Regions from separate parts of the Lactobacillus sp. UMNPBX1 genome, predicted to be linked through region 2. Evidence: predicted binding sites of a transcription regulator. Region 2 holds the regulator's gene; each other region holds the start of a gene.

Region 1 (7,441 bases), on a different contig from region 2:
CCAATGATAACGTCATCACCAATAAACTCACGAAATTCACGAATAGCCTGCTCAGCCGGAATCCCTTCCTTCACAATTTGCTCTTCAGTAATTCCATTTAGCTTAGTAATAAAAGCAGGAACAGAATTATTCTTGGAAAACTTCACCAAATTAGTATATTGATCAACAATTTGACCGTTACGTACCTTAACCCCACCTAATTCAGTAATTCGATCACGGTAAGGATATAAGCCCGTTGTTTCAATATCAAGCATTGTATAATTGGTCAAAAAGTCAGGCTTTTCCTGTCCTTTTTTACGCAACTTGTCTTGCGCACCGGTTACATGTAAAATTCCATTTTTTATGTAAATACTCATTCTTCACCTATTTAATTATTTAATCAAATTCATCAGCATCTCGTGCGAATTGCTATCAAAACCCATTGCTCGTTTCTTAAGATCAGCTGGCAAATCTGCATCAGCTAAATCAGCGGCAATATAATGCCAATTAGGAAATTGCTGCACTAGCTTTACCATTGGATCAAGTAATTGAGGACTGGTCTCATCTACGCCTAATTCCAAAATTACGACATTCTTGTCCTCGGCTCCCGTTAGAAACCAACGAAAACGCGTATTAGCATCGGTATCAGGGAAGAAGTTAGCATTCAGCGGCATATGCAATTCCATTGGACTATTGCAGTCCTCGCACTTTGGTACTAAATCTGCCGTTACGTTGCCGTTCTTAATTGCCGTCATAAAGCGTTCTACTACTTCACGGTTATCCTTTTGACCATGATTAATCCCGCTAGAACACTGCATTTTAGTCCAATCACCAAAGGCATTGAAAATTCGATTTTCATTAAAGCCTGCATTTTCAAAAAAGTGCCCGAATGTACTGGTCGCAATAAAATATTTTTTATCACGAATTAGCTTTTTTAGAGCAAGCATCGTCTCACTAGGCTCATATTGTAAGGAATATTCGTTGATTAGCTCACTCCAAAAAGCCCATTGCTCGCTCCAAGTATCAAACCTCTTATCTAATGCATCCCCAATTGTATGCACATCATACTTATCTGCAATTTTGCCAAATTGATCATCAAAGCCTTCTTCACTTAGGATATCTAGTCCCTCTTCTTTGGCCATGCCATTACCAGCCGTTACGATCACCGTGTTAGCATTTTTCAGCCATTTTTTTGCTGTCACTAAATCTGCCATTTTATCTCTTTCCCTTTGAATAACCTGTCAAGCGTAATTGTCCATTAATGTATTCTCCTAAGAAAACATCACTGATACTATTATAACCTGCCTCTTCAACTTGTTGCTCTAACCAAGCTTCGCTTTTGTGAATCAACTCTAAGACATCAATATTAGCCTGACCATCACTAATTATTGGGAAACGAATGTTAGCTTCATCATTTTCAATAATAGTTAATTGCCCGTTTTGCTCAAAGATACAATTCTTAATCTTTTCAACAGAGTAGATACCTCGACTGCGCAATTTAAACATTAATTCATTAGCGGAGATTCCTGCTTTCATGCAGTTTCCCACTAACACCTTGCCATTTTTAATTACTTGAACAGGTTTACCATCGATAATCCCTCTAATCCAATTATTGTGATCACGGCTGAATTTCAAAATAAAAACAACCAACGTCCAAACAATTAGAACTAGGAAAAACTGAAGAATTGTAATACTAGGATTGTAAATCAAGCCACCAATAATTCCACCTAAAACATAATTCTGCAACTGATCTAATGCAGTCGTAGGAGCCAGATTAGACTTACCAAAGACATTGATTTGAATGATTAAAGTTAAGATACCGAGAGCAAACTTAATGAATAATTGTGTGTAATCTAGTTGCATTATTTTATTACCTCTACTTTATGATCAATTACATGGGCTTGCGTTAATGTGTAAGTATTGCGATCATCATTAAGGTTTAACTGATAATCAATATTTTTAGAATCAATCCTTACGATCATGCCATTAGTTAAAACCGTTGAACTAACTAAAACATCAGAAGTCGAAACATTTTCATCTTTAGCAATCGATTTGATGAATGGCACGATTTGAATCGCCTGTGATTTTTGCGTATTAAGTTGCACATATTTTTCATATTGCGTACCGGCAAACAAAAGCAAAAATAATAAGGCAATAATACCCAAATCGCGATACTTGGTTGCAAAACGGTTATGTAAATATAGCAAAGCAAAAATTATCATTGCTAACGCCGCCACCAACATCAAAGCATATAATACTGCCTGATTAGTATTCTGGTTATTTTGAATATATTTCATTGTATAAAAGGTCATGCTCTACCTCACCCTTCATATTTTTCTTTCATTCTAACACAGAAAAAAAGTAGCACTTTCGTACTACTTTTACTAGAAATTATTCACTTTTCACTATTATTAATTATTTTTGAATTTCTTTTAATCCAGCTTTGCGACGGCCCATGTTAAACCATGGTGAAACAGTGAAGGCTAACACATCATTAATTACATAGATCAATGAATTAATTGCCATGGCTAAGTTTGCATCACCTTGAGCATAAGTTACGCCCCAAAGAATCAACTGGAAGACGCCACTAGCAGTCCACCAAAAGTATTGATTGTTGTAACGCATAAAGCACATGATCCCAGCAGTTAATGAAATAGCAAAACTAATAGCATCAATCCAAGGACGAGGATCATTGGTAAATTTACCAATCAAAAAGCCGGATACAACATAAACAAGTAAAGTTCCAACAATAGCAATAAGCCATTCCTTTGAACCAAATTTTCTCAAATGATTCTTAGTATCGTCATTCCATGATCTAACGGCAATGATAACTGGTAAATCTAAAGTTGCAATATAAGCAATCTGTTCAAAAATGGAAAGATAATTCTTAGCTGACCAACCTGCATAGATAAAACAAGCAGCTGAAATCAACCCCAACCAACCATTAATTGCCTTAGTAGCGTTAATTGCCAATACACAAAGTGTACCCAAAAGCGTACCAATAAAAGTAATCAAAGTTACGCTTGTAATTTTGCCTTGAATCAGCAAAGCTAATTGAAATCCAAACGCAAAAAACCATAAACAGTAATTTTGAACTGGCCAGCCTTTCAATTGATTAAATAGCCAAACAAAATAATTTTCGTGTTTTCTTTCCATCCTATTCAACATTCCCCTTTTTTATTTTAGGTCGCAAAATACAAGATCTTGTGCCTTATCCGTGCTATACAAAAAAGCACATCGATATCTATCCTAATAGAAAGATAAATTTTATACAAGATTGAATTCAACCAAATATTGTGTTATTAGCATAAACTATATCTATATGTTGTAGTCAAAATTAAAAAGTAGCTTAAAACTATGTTTTTTAGTAAAATGACACTATGTCACAAAAATGATAGAGGTGTATATATATGCTAAAAAACAAACTAATTTATGTTCCTCAAAAAATATTCCAACAAATTCTTCCTACTAAGGCAACTAACACTCCAAACTACCAATTGCCTATCAACTATTACGATCCTGAAGGCAACATGGTTGGCACTTATTCTGGAATTAACCTGGCGGCAAATGAAACTATCACTCACCACCAGCTCAAGAGATTTATCAACACTCATCTTCCTGAAAATTACGAAGTTTTTCCTTACTTTGCTTATCCTAAGGAGAATATCACCTGTGAAAATCTGCCTGATGAAATAATGATCGCAGTCAGATTATCTAATTAAAAAAGGCGACTCGATTGAGTCACTTTTTTAATTGCAATTGATATTAATGTTGCGAAGCACCAGTTGTAGTATCTGGTTCTTCGTGCTTTTCTTCTTTAACTTCTGCAGCTTTAGTTGATGCACCAGTTGCGGCGTCTGGATCAGAATTTCTACGATAAGTTGCACCAGTTGTTGCGTCATCATCTACAACCAACTTTTGGCCCGTAGTTTCGCAGAAGTACTTAACAAGTGGATATAAATCTTGTACCCATTCATAAATACCAGCATAATTGCCTTCGTCATCTTCAACACGCTTGTAGTAGTGCAAAACCAATTCCTTCAAATTACCAGTAGGAACAGGCATGTAAACATCATCGTGTCCACTTTCCTTAGTGCGTAACGCATGTACAACCTTCTTAGCGTTAGGAATAACGTCACGAACGTCTGGGTGAATTGCCTTCATAGTGTCACCAACTTGTTCTGGTGTACGCTTAGCCTTCATCTTAGCATTTGGATCCTTAGGACGGTTGTACCACAAGAATTGGTTGTTGCTGTCAACAAAAGTCATTTCACCAATAGTATTTTGCAGCATCCAGTTAATTTGATTAACAGTTAACAAACCACTATCAAGCTTAACGTAGTCGTCGCCTTCTGCAGCGTGGACTTTCTTAGCGGCTTTATCTAACCAATCAGGATCATTTTTATCAATTCCCTCAACTGTATATTTAGACTTGCCCTTTGCATCGAAATCTTCTTTTAAGTATTCATCGGCATTCATATCTTTAAGCCATTTTGGTTCAGCCATAGTAAAACCTCCTCGTATGAACTCTGTTAACCTAATTATATGATGTAAGTGGTTTCAGTTCAACGATTTTAATATATTTTATAAAATATTTTCGCTAGCTAAATTATATATTATTTTATATAAAAAGAGCTGATCAACGATCAACTCTTTACATCTTTGTCTCAATTGTATGAGTGTCCAAATGAATGATCACGTCAAACATCGCTTTTTCTTCTGGTGAAATCTTATGAGCCACCTCAATAACAGCAATACGTGGATTCTTCAACAGCGTCTTATGAATGCCTAACGACAAGTTCGGGTCAAGTGCACTTGTCGCTTCATCAGCTAGCAAAATCGGCCGATCTGATAAAAGCGCACGGGCAATTTCTACTCTTTGGATTTGTCCACCCGACAAGCCACTACCGTTTTCACCTACAGCCTTGTCTAGACCCTGTTCCTTTACCAATTCATCTAGACCAGCCTCATGAATAACTTCTTTCAAATGCTCGTCACTCACTTTACGTCCTAACGTAATGTTGAAACGCAATGTATCATCAAACATGAATGGCTTTTGATTAACATAGGAAAAATAATTGTGGGCAGCATCCCAATTTCCCGTTACATCCGTACCATTAATCAAAATTTTACCATCTTTGGGCTTTCTCAAACCTAATAGCAAGCGAAGCAAGGTGGTCTTGCCCCAACCACTTGGCGCCATCAATAGAACTTTTTCACCCGGCTTAACTGTTAAGTTCACATTCTCAAAGATGCGTTTGTGATCACTACCTGTAACATAAGATAGTTGTTCAACCTCCATACCATCAAAATGATCGATCTTCTGCTTATCATCTTTCAGCACGTGATGCAAAGCGCGCTGGGTCTTTTCCCACATTGGCACAGTCGACTTGACTTGGTTAAATTCGTTAAAAAGAGTCACGATTGGCGTGATAAAGTTCAAGGCCAAATCGACCATCATTACTAATGTACCCACCTTTAAATTTCCCTGCATCATCATAATACCGCCAATAGTACATGGTACGATGAAGCAAAACAATTCAGCAGCTGAATAAATTAATTCTAGTGCCCAAGCTTGAGTCAATGTCATATTACGCAGAGCGTTCTCCATTGCCTGGGCCGCACCAGCTGCTCGTGTAACGATGTTGGTGCGCACGTTATAAAGCTTGGTAGCCTGTGCCCCATTTAATGAATCGGACACATTTTGCGTATAGTTAGCGTTAGTCGTTGCCCAAATCTTGGACTTACGTGTAATGATAGGACTAGTAATCATTTGAACTAATGCTGGCGCAAGCGTAGCAATCAAAAATACTAGGGTCATCTGCCATGAACTATAAAAAGCAAAAGTAATTGCCCCGAAAAACGACAAACCTTGGAAAATCATATCCAATTGTGCCGTTATCCGATTAGTTTCAATCTGTTTTAAATCGTTGGTCATCAGTGATAAACCGCTCTTGATATCAGGCTCACCTTGATCAACCAAATAACGCAAGTTAGCGCGCTTAAAGGTCATATTCACGTCACGAATAATGCCCATCTTTACCGTTTCATAGACAAAGTTACTGGCCATAAAACACATCTGACCTAAGGCAGTCAAAGCAGCCAGGCGAATCAAATGCAGATAATCATGCGATCCTGACGAAGCAACATTCAACATAATTTGTACCATATAAGCTACAAAGACGATGTTGCAGGCCTTGATTGCGGCCAAAATGGTATAGCTAATAATTTGGCTTTTTTTAGCGTACTTCAGGCTCATTAATTTCTCCTTTTCTATCCCGTTAGAAACATTATACCCGCTAGCTTGTCTTTTTCTCAATTAGATACGATAATTAGAGTAATCATTTTAATTTTTAATGAAAAGCAGAAAGGAACTTTTAATGAAGACTGGTACTAAAATTATTACTTTAGACAACGGTTATCACTTATGGACCAACACCCAAGGTGAAGGCGACATTCATCTTCTAGCTTTGCATGGTGGTCCTGGCGGCAATCACGAATATTGGGAAGACACTGCAGAACAATTGAAAAAGCAAGGCTTGAACGTGCAAGTTACTATGTACGATCAGCTTGGTTCGCTTTATTCAGATCAGCCTGACTACTCTGATCCTGAAATTGCCAAGAAATATTTAACCTACGAATATTTCTTAGATGAGGTTGACGAAGTCCGTGAAAAGTTAGGACTTGATAACATTTATTTAATCGGTCAAAGCTGGGGTGGTCTATTAGTTCAAGAATACGCCGTTAAATATGGTCAACACTTGAAAGGTGCAATTATCTCCTCAATGGTTGATGAAATCGATGAGTACGTTGCTTCAGTTAACAGAAGACGCCAAGAAGTTTTACCACAAACCGAAATCGACTTCATGCACGAATGTGAAAAGAACAACGACTATGATAATCAACGCTATCAAGATGACGTACAAATTTTAAACATTAATTTCGTTGACCGAAAGCAACCATCTAAGCTTTACCACTTAAAAGACATTGGTGGAACCGCTGTTTACAACGCTTTCCAAGGCGACAATGAATTCGTAATTACTGGTAAATTAAAAGACTGGCATTTCAGAGATCAATTACACAAGATCAAGGTGCCAACCCTATTAACCTTTGGTGAAAACGAAACTATGCCAATTTCAACTGCTAAGATTATGCAAAAGAAGATTCCTAACTCACGCTTAGTAACTACACCTGACGGTGGTCACCACCACATGGTTGACAACCCTGACGTATATTATAAGCACTTAGCTGACTTTATTCGTGAAGTAGAAAATGGTACATTTAAGGGCGAAAATTAATTAACAGATATTCAGGCTGGAATCGATTTCCGGCCTTTTATTTTTAAGGAAAATGATATGGATGAAAAAGATGTCAAAATTCTGCTAGTTGAGGATGAAGAAAGCGTCGCTAGCTTCGTCAAAACTGAATTAGAATTTGAGGATTACCAAGTTGTTTGGGCTGA
Region 2 (7,441 bases):
TAAGGGTGAAGAAAATGGTTTTACTACTACAATTGTGACAGGAGATCGTGACTTAACTCAGCTTGCTTCAGATAAAACTACTGTTGAGGTAACTAAGTCAGGTGTATCTCAGCTTGAAGCCTATACTCCTGAGCACATGAAGGAAGTTAATGGTGTAACGCCAACTGAATTCATCGATATGAAAGCTTTGATGGGCGATAATTCTGATAACTATCCTGGCGTCACTAAGGTAGGTCCAAAAACTGCTTCTCGTCTTATTCAAAAGTATGGATCAATTGAGAATCTTTATGCTCATGTGGATGAGATGAAGAAATCCAAATTAAAGGAAAACTTGATTAATGATAAAGACAAGGCCTTTTTAGCTAAAAAATTGGCTACGATTGATCGCCATTCACCAGTTACAATTGATATTGATGACGTTAAACGTGAACCAGTAGACTATGAAAAATTGCGTCAATTTTATGAAAAATTGAATTTCCGCAAGTTTTTAGCTGAACTCAATGCCTCAGGAAAAGGACAAGATGGTACTGAAGTAGAAAAAGTTGAATACACTGTTTTAGATGATAAGAATGTAGACCAAGTTAAAGCAACTGAAAACGACCAAGTAGAATTTTACTTAGCAATGCTGGGAGCTAATTACCATCTAGCTGATTTTGTTGGTTTCAGTTTAAAGGTTAACGATAAAATTTATGTTTCAAGAGATGTCGATATACTTAATGAAAGCAATATCAAGCACCTTTTGGAAGATAAAAAAATTAAAAAGAATGTTTTTGATTTAAAGAGAACTACAGTTGGCTTGCATCGCTTAGGGATTCACGCTCACGGTTTAGATTATGATATGTTGCTTGCTTCGTACTTAGTTAATAATGAAAATAATTCAAATGATTTAGGTGAAATTGCCCATTTATATGGTGATTATTCCGTTAAAACTGATATCGAAGTTTATGGCAAAGGTAAGAGTGAACATGTGCCAGACGACGATGATGAGCTCTTTAATCATTTGGCTTCTAAAGTTAATGCAATTGAACAGCTAAAGCAGCCATTACTTGAAAAGCTAAAAGAACATGAACAAGATGACTTGTTTGATACGATTGAAATTCCAACTGCTCGAGTTCTTGCCAAGATGGAAATCAATGGTATGAAGGTTGAAGCAAGTACTTTAATTCAATTGCAAAATGAATTTGCTGTGAAGCTGCAGGATTTAGAGAAAAAGATCTATCAACAAGCCGGGGAAGAATTTAATTTAAATTCACCTAAGCAATTAGGACATATCTTATTTGAAAAGTTAGGCTTGCCAGTTTTGAAGAAAACTAAGACTGGATACTCAACCTCTGTTGAAGTGCTTGATCAATTAAAGACGCAAAGTCCAATTGTTAAAGAAATTCTTGACTACCGTCAAATCGCTAAGATCCAATCAACTTATGTTAAGGGACTGCTTGACGTAATCCAACCTGATGGTCGTGTTCATACGCGCTACTTGCAAACTTTAACTGCAACGGGACGCTTATCTAGTGTTGATCCTAACTTGCAAAATATTCCAACTCGTACTGAAGAAGGCAAGCAGATTAGAAAGGCATTTGTACCAAGTGATCCTGATGGTTATATCTTCTCTTGCGATTATTCTCAAGTTGAACTTCGTGTGTTGGCACATGTTTCTGGTGATGCTCATATGCAAGAAGCATTTAAGACGGGCTACGATATTCACTCCCATACTGCGATGAAGATCTTCCATTTAGATTCTCCAGATGAAGTAACTCCACTTCAGCGTCGTCATGCTAAGGCAGTTAACTTCGGTATTGTTTATGGTATTTCTGATTATGGCTTGTCTAAGAACCTAGGTATTTCAAGAAAACAAGCTAAAGAATTTATTGATAATTATTTTGAACAATACCCACAGATTAAGGATTATATGGATAGGGCGGTACAAGAAGCCCGTGATAAAGGCTATGCAGAAACGATCATGCACCGCCGCAGATATTTACCAGATATTCATGCTAAGAAATACACCGTTCGTGCCTTTGCAGAAAGAACTGCTATTAATTCACCAATTCAAGGTTCAGCTGCCGATATTATTAAAATTGCAATGATTAATATGCAAAAGAAGTTAGATGAACTACATTTGAAGACTAAAATGGTAGTGCAGGTACACGATGAATTGATTTTTGATGTACCAAAAGATGAGTTAGAAACAATTAAAAAGATTGTGCCTGAAGTAATGCAATCAGCTGTTAAGTTGGATGTGCCATTGATTGCTGATTCTGGCTGGGGACACAATTGGTATGATGCAAAGTAGGTGATAAAATGCCTGAAATGCCTGAAGTTGAAACAGTTCGAAGAACGCTGCTTCCCTTAGTTAAGGGAAAAACTATTAAAAAAGTGATTTTGTGGTATCCAAAAATTGTGGCGACTGATCATGAAAAATTTTTATCTGAATTGCCTGGTAAAAAGATTATCGATATTGATCGCTACGCCAAGTATTTGCTTATTCGCTTGAGTGATAATTTAACGATTGTTTCTCATTTGCGAATGGAAGGAAAGTATCATTTAACTGCGTCTGATGCGCCTAAGGATAAGCACGATCATGTGGAATTTATTTTTACTGATCAGACCGCTTTGCGCTATAATGATGTGCGCAAGTTTGGCCGGATGCAGTTAATTTTAACCGGGACCGAGCGTCAGACTACTGGAATTGGCAAACTAGGCCCTGAGCCTAATAGTGCCAAATTTTCAACAGATTATTTTATTAATACTCTAAGTCGCAGAAAGAAAAATATTAAAAATACTTTGCTTGATCAGACTGTTGTTGCGGGTTTAGGTAATATTTATGTTGATGAGGTTCTTTGGCGAACCAAGATTCATCCTTTAAGTCAGGCCAATAAAATTCCTGTGGAAAAAGTATCTGAATTACATGATCAGATCAATAAAATTATTGCCGAAGCAATTAAGCTGCAAGGTACTACAGTTCATTCCTTTTTGAATGCGAATGGACAAGTTGGTGGCTTTCAAAGTAAATTGCAAGTTTACGGTCATGTAGGTGAGCCCTGCCCAGTTTGTGGTACTAAATTTGAAAAAATTAAGGTTAATGGTCGGGGAACCACTTTTTGTCCTCATTGTCAGGTGATTTATAAATGAGTTATGTCTTAGCATTAACAGGTGGAATTGCCACCGGTAAAAGTACTGCTGATGATTTTTTTAAAAAGAAAAACATTCCGATTATTGACTGTGATCAAGTTGCCCACGAACTGATGAAACCGGGCAATGCATCTTGGCAAGTGATTAAAGATCATTTTGGGGTAGAATATTTAAATTCAGACCAAACAATAAATCGTAAAAAATTAGGGCAATTAGTTTTTAGTAATAAAAGAGCCTTGTCTGAATTAAATCAGTTGACGCATCCGTTAATTTTCGATAAAACAGTAGCAAAGATAAAAGAATATCAGAATTTTGCTCTTGTTATTTTAGATGCACCAGTGTATTTTGAAGCGGGATTGGATAAAAAACATGTAGCTAATGGAGTTTTAGTGATTACCCTTCCTGAGCAATTACAGATTGAACGTTTAAAAAAGCGTAATAATCTATCTGACGAGGAAGCAAGAATGCGGATTAATAGTCAGATGCCATTAGCTGAAAAAGAAAAAATGGCCGATTTTGTAGTGGCAAATACTGGTACAATAAAAGAACTAGAGAATAAACTAGCACAATTATTGGTAAAGATTAGAGAAGAGGGATAGCTATGGAATGTCCAAATTGTCATCAAAATGCTTCTCGCGTTATTGATTCGCGGCCTAGTGATGAAAACCGGGCTATTAGACGGCGCAGAGAATGTGAAAATTGTGGTTTTCGCTTTACTACTTTTGAACGAGTGGAAACTGCTCCTTTGTTGGTAGTAAAAAATGATGGTACCCGTGAACCATTCAGTCGAAAGAAAATTTTGCACGGAGTAATGGCAGCCGGACAAAAACGGCCAATCAGTAGTGAACAATTTGAGCAATTGGTTGATCGTGTCGAAAATAAGGTAAGAAAACAAGGCGTTAGTGAAATTTCATCTAAGAAGATTGGTCAGTATGTCATGGATGATTTGGCTAATTTGGATGACGTAGCTTATATTCGCTTTGCTTCAATTTACCGTGAGTTCAAGGATATGTCTAGCTTTATGAAGACAATGGAAGATATGATGGCCAAAAAGGGAAAGGGTAATTAGTCATGTTTGCAACGTCTGATCCTAAGCATCTTTATTATGTAGCCAACAAGATTACCCTTTTTCCAGAGAATGAGAAAATCTTGATTAAACTGTATCAGCCTTTGGTTGGCGCGGTGGCAATTGCCTTGTATCAGACTTTAATCAATGACTATGATCCATATGGTATTGTTTCTGATGCAAAGGGAATTTATTCACTACAGGAGCAACTTGATTGTAGTTTGAAAGATATGTTTCATTCTTTGCATAAACTGGAAGCCGTAGGTTTAGTGCAAACTTTTTTAGCGGATAATGTCTTCAATAATATCATTGTTTTTAAGTTATTACAGGTTCCTAGTGCAGACAAATTTTTTGCAACACCACTGCTAGCAAGTTTGTTGAAAGAAAAAGTTGGCAGCCCAACCTTTCATGACTTGAGTCATGCTTTTGCTAAGGAAGCAAAACTGTGTGAAAAGCCAATCAAGAATGCGCGCGATGTCTCAGCCAACTTTTTTGATGTTTTTCGCTTGCCAGGGGATGAAGCAATTAATCCATCTAATGAGGTAGTAGAAGCTGCGCAGGAAAATAAAGCGCCTGAGATAGAAACTGCTGAAATTAATGCCCAGGATCCAATTGATTGGGATCTAATTAAAGATCAATATAATGTCTATCAAATTCCAGCTCAAGAAGTAGAAATTAAAAAGAACCAAATTCGAGGCTTAATACAGACATATAATTTATCGGAACAGGAATTTGTGGATGAGACTGTTCCCTGTTTGCATGGTACACATAAATTAAACATGCATGAAATTAGTAATACCATAGCAGAAAATTATAAACGATTGCATACTAGGGAAAACATTCAAAAACAAATTGAAGAAGGCAAAAAGCGCGCTATTGCGACTATCAAAGGTTTGGACGCTAATGATAGAAAACTGTTACTCGAAGCTAATGAAAATTCCCCATCTGAATTTTTATACAAATTAAAAACTGAAAAGGGTGGAATTGTAGCTCCAGGCGAAAACTATATTATTAATCAGCTGCACACGCAGTATGGCTTGCCGGAAGATTTGATTAATATTTTGATTCATACCTGTTTGACCTATGATACTGTTGTAACTTCTAATCGTGCTTATCGAATAGCTAATGATTGGCTGCAAGGTGGTATTAGTACTGGGGTACAAGCTCTTGAATATGTGAAGAAACGTAAAGCCGATATTCTTAAAAAGAAAAATCGACAGTCATATCGACAAAATAAGCGAGTCGAAAAAGGTACCGATTGGAGCAAGAAAAAGGCTAAAAATGAAGGTATGTCAACAGAACAGCTGAAGGATATCTTTAAGGATCTGAAAAATAAGTAAATAGAGGGTAGGTGAAATAATGGAAGCAATTGGTGATTTGCTTAAAAAAATAGTTAAAGAGCGTAATTTAGGTAATGAGAAAGAACTGTTGAAAACTGCTTTACACGATCCAGATGTGCAAGCGTTTTTGCAGGCAAATAGGGAAAAAATAGATAAGGCGATGATTCGAAATAGTATGGCCAATATCTATGAATATTATGCGCAAAAACATAGTCAGAATCAGGTGCTGGCCGGTTATGCTCCGCAATTATTTTTAAACGGCAAAGTAATTGATGTACGTTACAAACCTACCGAGGCTAAGATTGTAGCAGATCAGCAACGAGCAGCCAAGCGGCGTCTTCATTTAATTGATCTGCCTGCTAAATTGCATGATGTTAATTTAAGTGATATTGAGGTTACAAATGATCGCCAGCAAGCTTTAACCCTGATTTATGATTTTTTGAAAAAGTACAAAGCTGATCCTCACCAACAAGGCCTTTATTTGTCGGGCGACTTTGGGATCGGGAAGACCTATATGCTAGCGGGACTTGCAAACTATGTAGCAACTAATTTTGATCGGAATGTTGTATTTTTACACGTTCCGACTTTTATTGCAGGTTTATCGAGTCATTTTGGTGATAACAGCTTGCAAGATGAGATCAGGAATTTAGCTGAATGCGATGTCTTAATTTTGGATGACATTGGGGCAGAAACATTAAGTCAGTGGTCACGTGATGACGTTTTAGGAGTAATTTTACAGGCAAGAATGGATAATGTTTTGCCAACCTTTTTCTCTTCTAATTTAGATATGGAAGCATTAGAGTCACACTTTGAGGAAACCCGTAATGCAACTGATCCAGTTAAAGCTAAAAGATTAATGCAACGAGTACGTTTTTTAGCTAAAGAAGTAGTAGTTTCCGGTCCTGATCGACGAAATTTTTCGCATTAATTTCAAAAAGTTCTTGCATCGTTCACTTTGATGCGTATAATTGAAGTTAATTAAACGAGACATGATGATGTTCGGCTCAGAGAGAAGGACCTAGTTCTGGAAGTTCTTCATTAGAAAATCACCCCAATCGTTTATTCCCAAAATTGAATTTTAAGAGGCTGGATACCTTTATCAATCTATACGAGAGGTTAGACGTACGCTAACCTGAATTTTGGGTGGAACCACGCAATTAACACGTCCCAGTGCTTTTATTAGCACTGGGATTTTTTTATTGGAGGTAAAAATATGAGTTTTTCAATTACTTTGCCAGACGGTTCAAAGAAAGATTTTGATAGGGCTGTTTCAGTTAAGGAAGTAGCTTCATCAATCGCTACATCTCTTGGAAAAGCTGCCGTTGGTGCTAAAGTAAATGGCGTTGTTAAGCCACTTGATTATGAAATTGACAATGATGTTGAAGTTGCTATTCTTACTGACAAGGATGAAGAAGGCTTGGATATTTTAAGAGCTACTGCTGCTTTTGCACTTGAAGCAGTTGCTAAGAATAAGTACCCAGAACTTCGTTTGGGTCAACATGTTGCTGATGAAGGCGGCTTTTACGTAGATACTGACAAAGATGACCAAATTAAGGTTACTGAATTGCCAGAACTTGAAAAAGCTATGGAGAAGTTGATCAAGAGTGGTCAAGCAATTGAACATGTTGTGATGGATAAGTCAGAACTTGAAGATATTTTCAAGGATGATCCATATAAGAGCGACCTTTTGAAGGAAATTGACAGTGACAAGGTTGATGCTTACAAGTTAGGTGATTTCGTTGACTTTGGCTTTGATGCTTTATTGCCAAACACTGGTAAGATTAAGCACTTCAAGCTTTTGTCAGTTGCTGGTGCTTACTGGCTTGGTAAATCATCCAACCCAATGCTTCAAAGAATCTTCGGTACTGCTTTCTTCAAGGAAGCTGCTTTAAAGGAAGATTTG
Region 3 (7,441 bases), on a different contig from region 2:
GACTTTTGTTAGATCTTCCAAGATTTTACTAGAAATAGTTTTAAAAGGTGTAAGTAAAGCCAGTGCAGTCAAAATAGTTGCTCAAGAATATGGCGTAGACTTGCAAAATTGCATTGCTTTTGGCGATAACTATAACGATGAAGATATGTTGGAAGAAGTGGGGTATCCATTTTTAATGGGTAATGCCCCAGCAGAACTAAAACAAAAATTTGCTCCGGCACAAATTACTGCTGATAACAATCATGATGGGGTTGCGAAGGCATTAGCAAAAATTGAATAAATAAAAATCGCATAGAAGCTCTATGCGATTTATTATTTCCTGGGAAATTATTGTTTGTCTTTTTCAAAGATGTAGCTAACGAAGCCAAAGGCTACGATAACTAATCCAGCAATGATCCAGCCCATAGTTGAAAATTTAGATCCGATTAAAAGTAATAGGGCAACCAGGAGAATATAAATAGTATCAAGTCCAATTGTCAGTTGCTTATATTTGCTTCCTAATTTTTTCAATAGAGAAGAACGGTATCTGGTTAGTAATTGCCGTCCAATAAGATAGATGACAACAAGGGTGTAGATTGCTGGAGTAATAAAATTAAATTGTTTTTGAAAATATAGAATCCATTCAATGATTAAGAGAATAACTAATATTGCATAGGCAAAGTTATCGGTTATTCTTTTTAGTTTAGTCAACTTTTTCTTTTGAGCGATGATTGCGACAATGCCCAAAATTAAGCAAACTATGATAAGTGGGAAAAACCATTGTCCACCGGTTACGGTTGATAACATAAAAACTCCTCCTTTAAACACATTTTTTCAAATTATACAAAAATAAAGCGAAAAATTCACTGTAAACAAAAAATCATTCAAAATGCATTCGTACGCAAATTGAATGTTTTTATTTATGCTTCGATTTGAATATCGGTTGGCTTTTTCCAATCTGCAGGCAACTTGCCCATTTCTTTTAATTTGTCAGTGATTTGATCCAAGACTATTTGCTTATCAGCTGGATTAGCCATGAAGTCAAGCTTATCACCATCAATTTCCATCTTAGGTGAGTAGTCGTAATTATCGTACCATGGCTTGTAGTAGCGCAACAAACGCTTGTAATAGTCTTCCAAGGTTGAATCATAGCTCAGCTGCTCGTAAGGACGGCCACGTTTTTGAATTCGCTTGATCATCGTATCATAAGAAACATTAATGTGAACGAGCAAGTCAGGATTCTTCTTAGGCATCCGTTTTAGTTCGCTCATCATATTGTGCAATAACTCATAGTAAGTATCGACTTCTTCAGAAGTAGCACGGCCGATATCAGCGTTCATTTGGAAGAATAAGGCGTCTTCATAGATAGAACGATCTAAGACGTTATTATCTTCAGTGAGCGCGTCTTTAATGCTGTGGAAGCGTGTGTTCAAGAAATATACTTGCAATAAGAATGCATATTTTTTAGGGTCAGCGTAAAAAAGTGGCAAAACTGGATTGTCATCAACACTTTCATAGAAAGGCTTAGTCCCTAAATATTTAGATAAAATACCTGTTAAACTGGATTTACCGGCTCCAATTGGCCCGCTTAAAACAATAACTGTCATCACGTTCCTTCTTTTTCTTATAAGTTGCCGATTTCATGCAACTTTTCATCAATTTCTTTAAGTACTTGTTTTTGTGCATCCATGTTGGTAACAAAATCAAGTTTGTCGCCATTGATTTCTATCTTTGGTGAGGCATGATAATTTTCATACCATGGTTTGTAGTACTTTAAAAGTCTTGCGTAATAATCTTTCAAACCTGGATCAGTGCTGATTTGCTCAAATGAACGACCGCGCTTCTTGATTCGGTTAAGCATAGTATCAAGGGAGACATGAATGTAAATCAGTAAGTCAGGCTTCTTACTTGGATTGCCAGGAGTGTCTTCCATCATGTTGTCGAGTAAGTCATCGTAGATCTTGAACTCGGTTGGATCAGCGACCTTGCTATCGGCGTTCATCTTGAAAAACAGTGCATCTTCATAGATAGAACGATCGGAGACACTGTTTTTTTCTTGAATTGCTTGATTGATCTGTGCTAAACGGTGGTTAAGGAGGTAAGTGTTAAGCAAAAAAGTGTAACGCTTCATGTCCTTGTAGTATAAAGGCAATACGGGATTGTTATCAACGCCCTCATAGAATGCCTGAGTCCCTAAATGTTCAGCTAGAATACTGGTTAAACTGGATTTACCGGCTCCAATTGGCCCACTTAAAACAATAACTTGAATCACATTCTTTCTTAAATACCATATGTAGACAATTATTAAGTTTAATACGATATGTTGTGGCACACAAGTGATTTTTTGATTATGTTTCACATCTAAAAGTCAAGGGTAGAAATAAAAAATCGAATAGGAATGAAACATAATTCAATAAAAAACTGAATTATGCTTCATTTTTTATATAAAAATGCAATTTTGTGAAGTATATTTCATTGTAGATACAGGCTGCTAAATAAAAAAACTAGGTCTTCCACGATTGTAGAAAGCCTAGCTTTTTCTATGCTGATAATTAAATTATTGTTTTTAGTTCTTGTATTTGTCGTCTAATTCTTGTGCGGCAGCCTCGTCTACGATCACCGTTACATCTGGGTGTTTTTGCAAAATTGATGCAGGTACTTCTTCAGTGACTTTGCCTTCAATCATTTTCTTGATTGCGTGAGCTTTCTTTTCACCAAAAGCCATCAAAACAATCTTCTTAGATTGCATAATATTAGCAGTACCCATGCAGATGGCACTCTTTGGCACTTCATCGATACTGTCAAAGAAGCGAGCATTAGCCTTGATAGTATTTTCGGTTAACTTAACTTCATGAGTGCCGATGTTGAATGGAGTGCCTGGTTCGTTAAAGGCAATGTGACCATTGCGGCCGATTCCTAATAGTTGAATGTCGATAGGATTGTCTTTGATAATTTGATCATAGTCTTTACAAAAAGCATCAACGTCTTTTGCCATACCGTCAGGAACGTAAGTCTTCTTAAATGGCTTCTTGTCAAATAAATGCTTTTGCATGAAGTAGTGGTAGCTTTGAGGATTATCTGGGGTTAAACCAACGTATTCATCGAGGTTAATGCTGGTAAGATTTTCACAGTTAAGATCGCTTTTTACCCAGTTTTGGTAAAGTGTTTCAGGGGTTGAGCCGGTTGCCAAACCTAAGACTTTAGCACCGTTCTTGATTCCTTTTTCAAAAATTTCAAATGCTTTTGCTCCACCTTGAATTTTATTTTCGGTAACAATAACTTTCATAATTAAGACCTCCTCATTTACTGGTCTAGTCCATTATAAAATGGAATAGACCATTTTGTCAATTGGTTGATAAAAATAATTACGAATCAATTATGTTAAAATTTGAACATAAGGAAGTGAACGAGGATGAATTTTGAAAAACTAACAGGTTTAGGAATTGGCAGCTGGGGTTTGGGTGAAGATCCTAAAAAGAAAAAAGATGAAATAGCAGCTATTCGCTATGGCCTTGATCATGGCTTGAGTGTAATTGATACAGCCGAAATGTATGGGGATGGCCAAAGCGAAGAGCTAATTGGTGAAGCGATTAAAGGATATGATCGCGAAAAATTATTTTTGATTTCAAAATTCTACCCCTATCATGCAACGCCAAAACTAGAACGTCAGAGTCTAGAAGCCAGTCTAAAACGCCTTGGAACAGATCATCTGGATCTTTATCTATTACACTGGCGGGGTAGTCACCGCTTGTCTGATACGATCCGCGGCTTACAAGCATTACAAAAAGATGGCTTGATCCGTTATTGGGGTGTATCCAACTTTGATACGGCTGATATGCAGGAGCTTTTTACAGTGCCAGGTGGAGAAGAATGCTTTGCTAATGAAGACTTATACAATATCAGTGAACGTGGGACAGAATTTGATCTGCAAGCTTGGCAAGAAGAGCACGGTGTAAACTTTATTGGGTATTCACCATTTAATTCAGGCAAGGGCAACACAATTCGAATTACGCGTAATTTGAAAATTGTTGCACGTGATCATGGCGTTACGCCTCATCAAATAATGCTAGCTTGGACGATGCGCAATGGCAATGTTTTAACGATTCCTAAGGCAAGTAGTGTAGAACACATGAAGGAAAATATTGCAACACAAAAGATTAAACTTACAGATGATGAGCTTAGATTGCTTAACAGTGATTTTCCAATGCCAACTGAAAAAACGCCGTTAGCTGTTATTTAGTACAAGATATAGTAAGATTATCACATATAATCACTATATCTTGTGGATAACTATGTGGACATGTGTAAAAAAAGGCTGTTTCATGTGAAACAACCTTTTTTTCTTATTTCGATTTGATGTAGTTAACCCCATCTGCGGCAGGTGCAACTGACTTGCCGAGGAAGAGGACCAAAACGATGATTGTAATAACGTAAGGTGCAATCTGCATGTAAACGGATGGAATTTGATCGATTCCTGGCAGTTGATGTCCAATAATACTTAAGCTTTGAGCAAAACCAAAGAAAAGGGATGAGAGCATTGCACCGATTGGATTCCATTTACCAAATATAACGGCAGCTAAAGTCATGAATCCTTGTCCAACGATAGTAGAAACAGAGAAGTTACCAGATATTGCTTGAGCAAAGACGGCACCGCCAAGACCTGCCATAAAGCCGGAAATTAATACACCTGCATAACGCATGCCATAGACATTGATTCCCATTGTGTCAGCTGCTTGAGGATTTTCACCACATGAACGTAAGCGTAGGCCAAAGCGAGTCTTATATAAAATCCACCACATCAAAATAGCAAGAATAATGGCAATCCAAGCAGGGGCAGAGGTGTTTTTGAAGAAGATTGGCCCAACGATGGGAATGCTGCTTAAACCAGGAAAGCTGAAGTAGCCGAAGTTAGCGGTGATATTTTCAGTTTGGCCTTTATCATAAATTGCTTTGATCAAGAAAACACCTAAAGGTGGTGCCATGATGTTCAGCACTGTTCCGGAAATGACATGATCAGCGTGAAAATTGATTGTGGCAACAGCGTGAAGCAATGAAAAAATCAAACCAACAATTCCGCCGACTAGAGTGCCAAGCCAAGGAGTAGCTGCACCAAAAGTTGAAGCGAAAGTTAGGTTGAAGACAATCGCCGCAAAGGCTCCCATGGTCATGATACCCTCCAGGCCAATATTAACAATCCCAGAGTTTTCACTGTAAACACCACCAAGAGAAGCTAGGATTAGAGGCGCAGAATAAACTAAAGTGGATGAAACAATTAACGCCATCATTGTAACGAAATTCATTATTTTTCTCCTTCGATTACTTTTCTACCTGGACCATCAACACCATTGTTGGGTCCTTTTTCTTTTCTGGTTGGAATGTAGTAATCACTGCGGTTCTTCTTAGTTTTAAAAAGCAAACCAATGACATAATTGATAGCGATGAAGAAAATGATGGCAGCAATTACGATAGATACGATTTCATAAGGAATACCGGCAATAGTTTGCATGCCCAAACCACCAATTTTTAAAATTGAGAAAAGAAGTGAAGCTAATAAAATACCAATTGCAGTTCCACCACCAAGTAAGGCAACTGAAAGCCCGTCCCAGCCAATATCCAAACTAGTTGTTTGAGTGAAGTAGTTTTGGTAGGTACCAAGTCCTTGTACTACACCGCCTAAGCCAGAAAATGCACCTGAAAGTAACATTGAAATAATAATATTCTTTTTAGAAGACATCCCGGCATAGCGACTAGCAAAAGGATTGAGTCCAACTGCCTTGATTTCAAAACCAACGGTAGTTTTTTTCATTAAATACCAATAAAAAATAAGTCCAATTATTGCTAAGAAAATACCAGCATTGATTCGCGAATCACCAAACATGCTAGTTAACCAGTTAAGCTTTAAGCTGCCATTGGCTGGAATTGTTTTAGTAGTATCGGTATCAATTCTTAATTTTGAGGACATTACTTGTTGCATTAAATATTGACAAGTATAGAGCACAATATAGTTAAGCATGATAGTAGTAATTACTTCATTAGTTCCAAATTGAGCTCTTAAATAGCCAGCAATTCCTGCCACAATAGCACCAGCTATAGCGCCTGCAATAATAGCTAAAGGCAATAATACTGGCTTAGGCAATTGAGGATTGGCCAATACAATCCAAATAGAAGTCAACCAACCAGCTTGTGCTTGACCTGGCAAACCGATGTTAAAAAAGCCAGCTTTTGAGGCAATTGCAAAACCGATAGCAATAAAAATTAATGGCGTAGCTTCACGAATAGTTTCACCAATACCATTCATATTGCCCAGTGCGCTAGAGAACATGGAGCTGTATGCTTGAAAAGGATTATAGCTCCAAATCAGCATGATAATAGCACCAACTATAAAACCAGCAATTACTGAGATAACTGGTACTAGAATATTTTTGACTTTAGGTGTAACTTTAATCAATTGTTGCATCTTCTTTCTTAACACCGGTCATTAAAAGACCTAGTTCTTGATCTGTAGTTTTTTCAGGTAATACTTCGCCTGAAATTTGACCATCATGCAAAACAGCAATCCGGTCAGATAATTGCATAATTTCATCAAGTTCATATGAAATTAATAGGATAGCTTTTCCTGCTGCTCTTTGAGCTAAAAGCTGCTTATGAATATACTCAATTGCACCAACATCTAAACCGCGAGTGGGCTGGAATGCAATGATTAGATCGCTGTTTCTATTTAATTCTCTAGCGATAATTGCTTTTTGCTGGTTACCTCCCGATAGGTCGCTAGCTGGCAATGCAGGGCTAGTAGTTCGAATATCGAATTTTTTAATTAAATCTACGGCATGCTTCAAGATTGCTTGATGATTAATGATGCCATGATTAGAGAAGGGACGTTGGTAGTAAGTTTGCAGCGCTAAGTTATCAGCTAATGACATGTGAAGAATTAAGCCATATTTTTGCCGGTCTGCAGGAATATGCGCTACGCCAGCTTCGGTGATTTTGCGAACTTTTTGGTTGGTTAAATTTTGACCATTAATTAAAATTTGCCCTGACTTAACATGGCGTAAACCAGTGATTGCTTCAACCAGTTCATCTTGTCCATTGCCGTCAATTCCGGCTAGCCCTAAAATTTCACCTCCACGGATTGAAAGGGAAAGGTCTTTAACGCTTAAGGCACCGTGATTTCCTTTTACCTGTAAGTTTTTGATTGCTAGAATTTGCTTGCCCAAGTTAGGTGCTGGTTTGGTTAGCTTCATGTTGACATGCCGCCCCACCATTAATTCGGCTAACCGCTCATCACTAACTTGATCAACAGCAAAAGTACCAACATCGTGACCACGTCTGATAACTGTAACTCGATCTGCAACAGCCTTGATTTCTTCTAATTTATGAGTGATCAAAATGATTGATTTGCCTTCTTTAGCTAAATTTTTGAGTACTTTAATAAATTCAGAAATTTCTTGTGGGGTTAAAACAG

What was found. Region 2 encodes NrdR, which represses ribonucleotide reductase genes. Its sites were predicted from a motif close to ACACNATATATNGTGT; they were not measured.
Region 1: a site for NrdR is predicted at 3,264-3,279, ahead of pnuC (nicotinamide riboside transporter PnuC). Genes of this name have one in related genera too.
Region 3: a site for NrdR is predicted at 2,293-2,308, ahead of CP352_RS04385 (deoxynucleoside kinase). Genes of this name have one in related genera too.

What each region holds. Positions count from the first base shown of each region.
Region 1 covers NZ_PCZI01000008.1:45,879-53,319, reverse strand. Annotated here, with positions in the region: gene CP352_RS05915 (exonuclease domain-containing protein) at 1-356, opposite strand, end outside; gene CP352_RS05910 (hypothetical protein) at 372-1,193, opposite strand; gene CP352_RS05905 (DUF421 domain-containing protein) at 1,195-1,842, opposite strand; gene CP352_RS05900 (DUF3290 domain-containing protein) at 1,842-2,291, opposite strand; gene pnuC (nicotinamide riboside transporter PnuC) at 2,395-3,135, opposite strand; gene CP352_RS05890 (hypothetical protein) at 3,390-3,701, shown strand; gene CP352_RS05885 (PAS domain-containing protein) at 3,745-4,485, opposite strand; gene CP352_RS05880 (ABC transporter ATP-binding protein) at 4,634-6,238, opposite strand; gene CP352_RS05875 (prolyl aminopeptidase) at 6,360-7,277, shown strand; gene CP352_RS05870 (response regulator transcription factor) at 7,335-7,441, shown strand, end outside.
Region 2 covers NZ_PCZI01000004.1:96,401-103,841, forward strand. Annotated here, with positions in the region: gene polA (DNA polymerase I) at 1-2,293, shown strand, start outside; gene mutM (bifunctional DNA-formamidopyrimidine glycosylase/DNA-(apurinic or apyrimidinic site) lyase) at 2,302-3,132, shown strand; gene coaE (dephospho-CoA kinase) at 3,129-3,731, shown strand; gene nrdR (transcriptional regulator NrdR) at 3,734-4,201, shown strand; gene CP352_RS04000 (replication initiation and membrane attachment family protein) at 4,204-5,538, shown strand; gene dnaI (primosomal protein DnaI) at 5,558-6,466, shown strand; gene thrS (threonine--tRNA ligase) at 6,752-7,441, shown strand, end outside.
Region 3 covers NZ_PCZI01000005.1:70,375-77,815, reverse strand. Annotated here, with positions in the region: gene CP352_RS04400 (Cof-type HAD-IIB family hydrolase) at 1-280, shown strand, start outside; gene CP352_RS04395 (hypothetical protein) at 328-786, opposite strand; gene CP352_RS04390 (deoxynucleoside kinase) at 900-1,586, opposite strand; gene CP352_RS04385 (deoxynucleoside kinase) at 1,604-2,251, opposite strand; gene nagB (glucosamine-6-phosphate deaminase) at 2,546-3,265, opposite strand; gene CP352_RS04375 (aldo/keto reductase) at 3,392-4,219, shown strand; gene CP352_RS04370 (ABC transporter permease) at 4,323-5,279, opposite strand; gene CP352_RS04365 (ABC transporter permease) at 5,279-6,427, opposite strand; gene CP352_RS04360 (ABC transporter ATP-binding protein) at 6,420-7,441, opposite strand, start outside.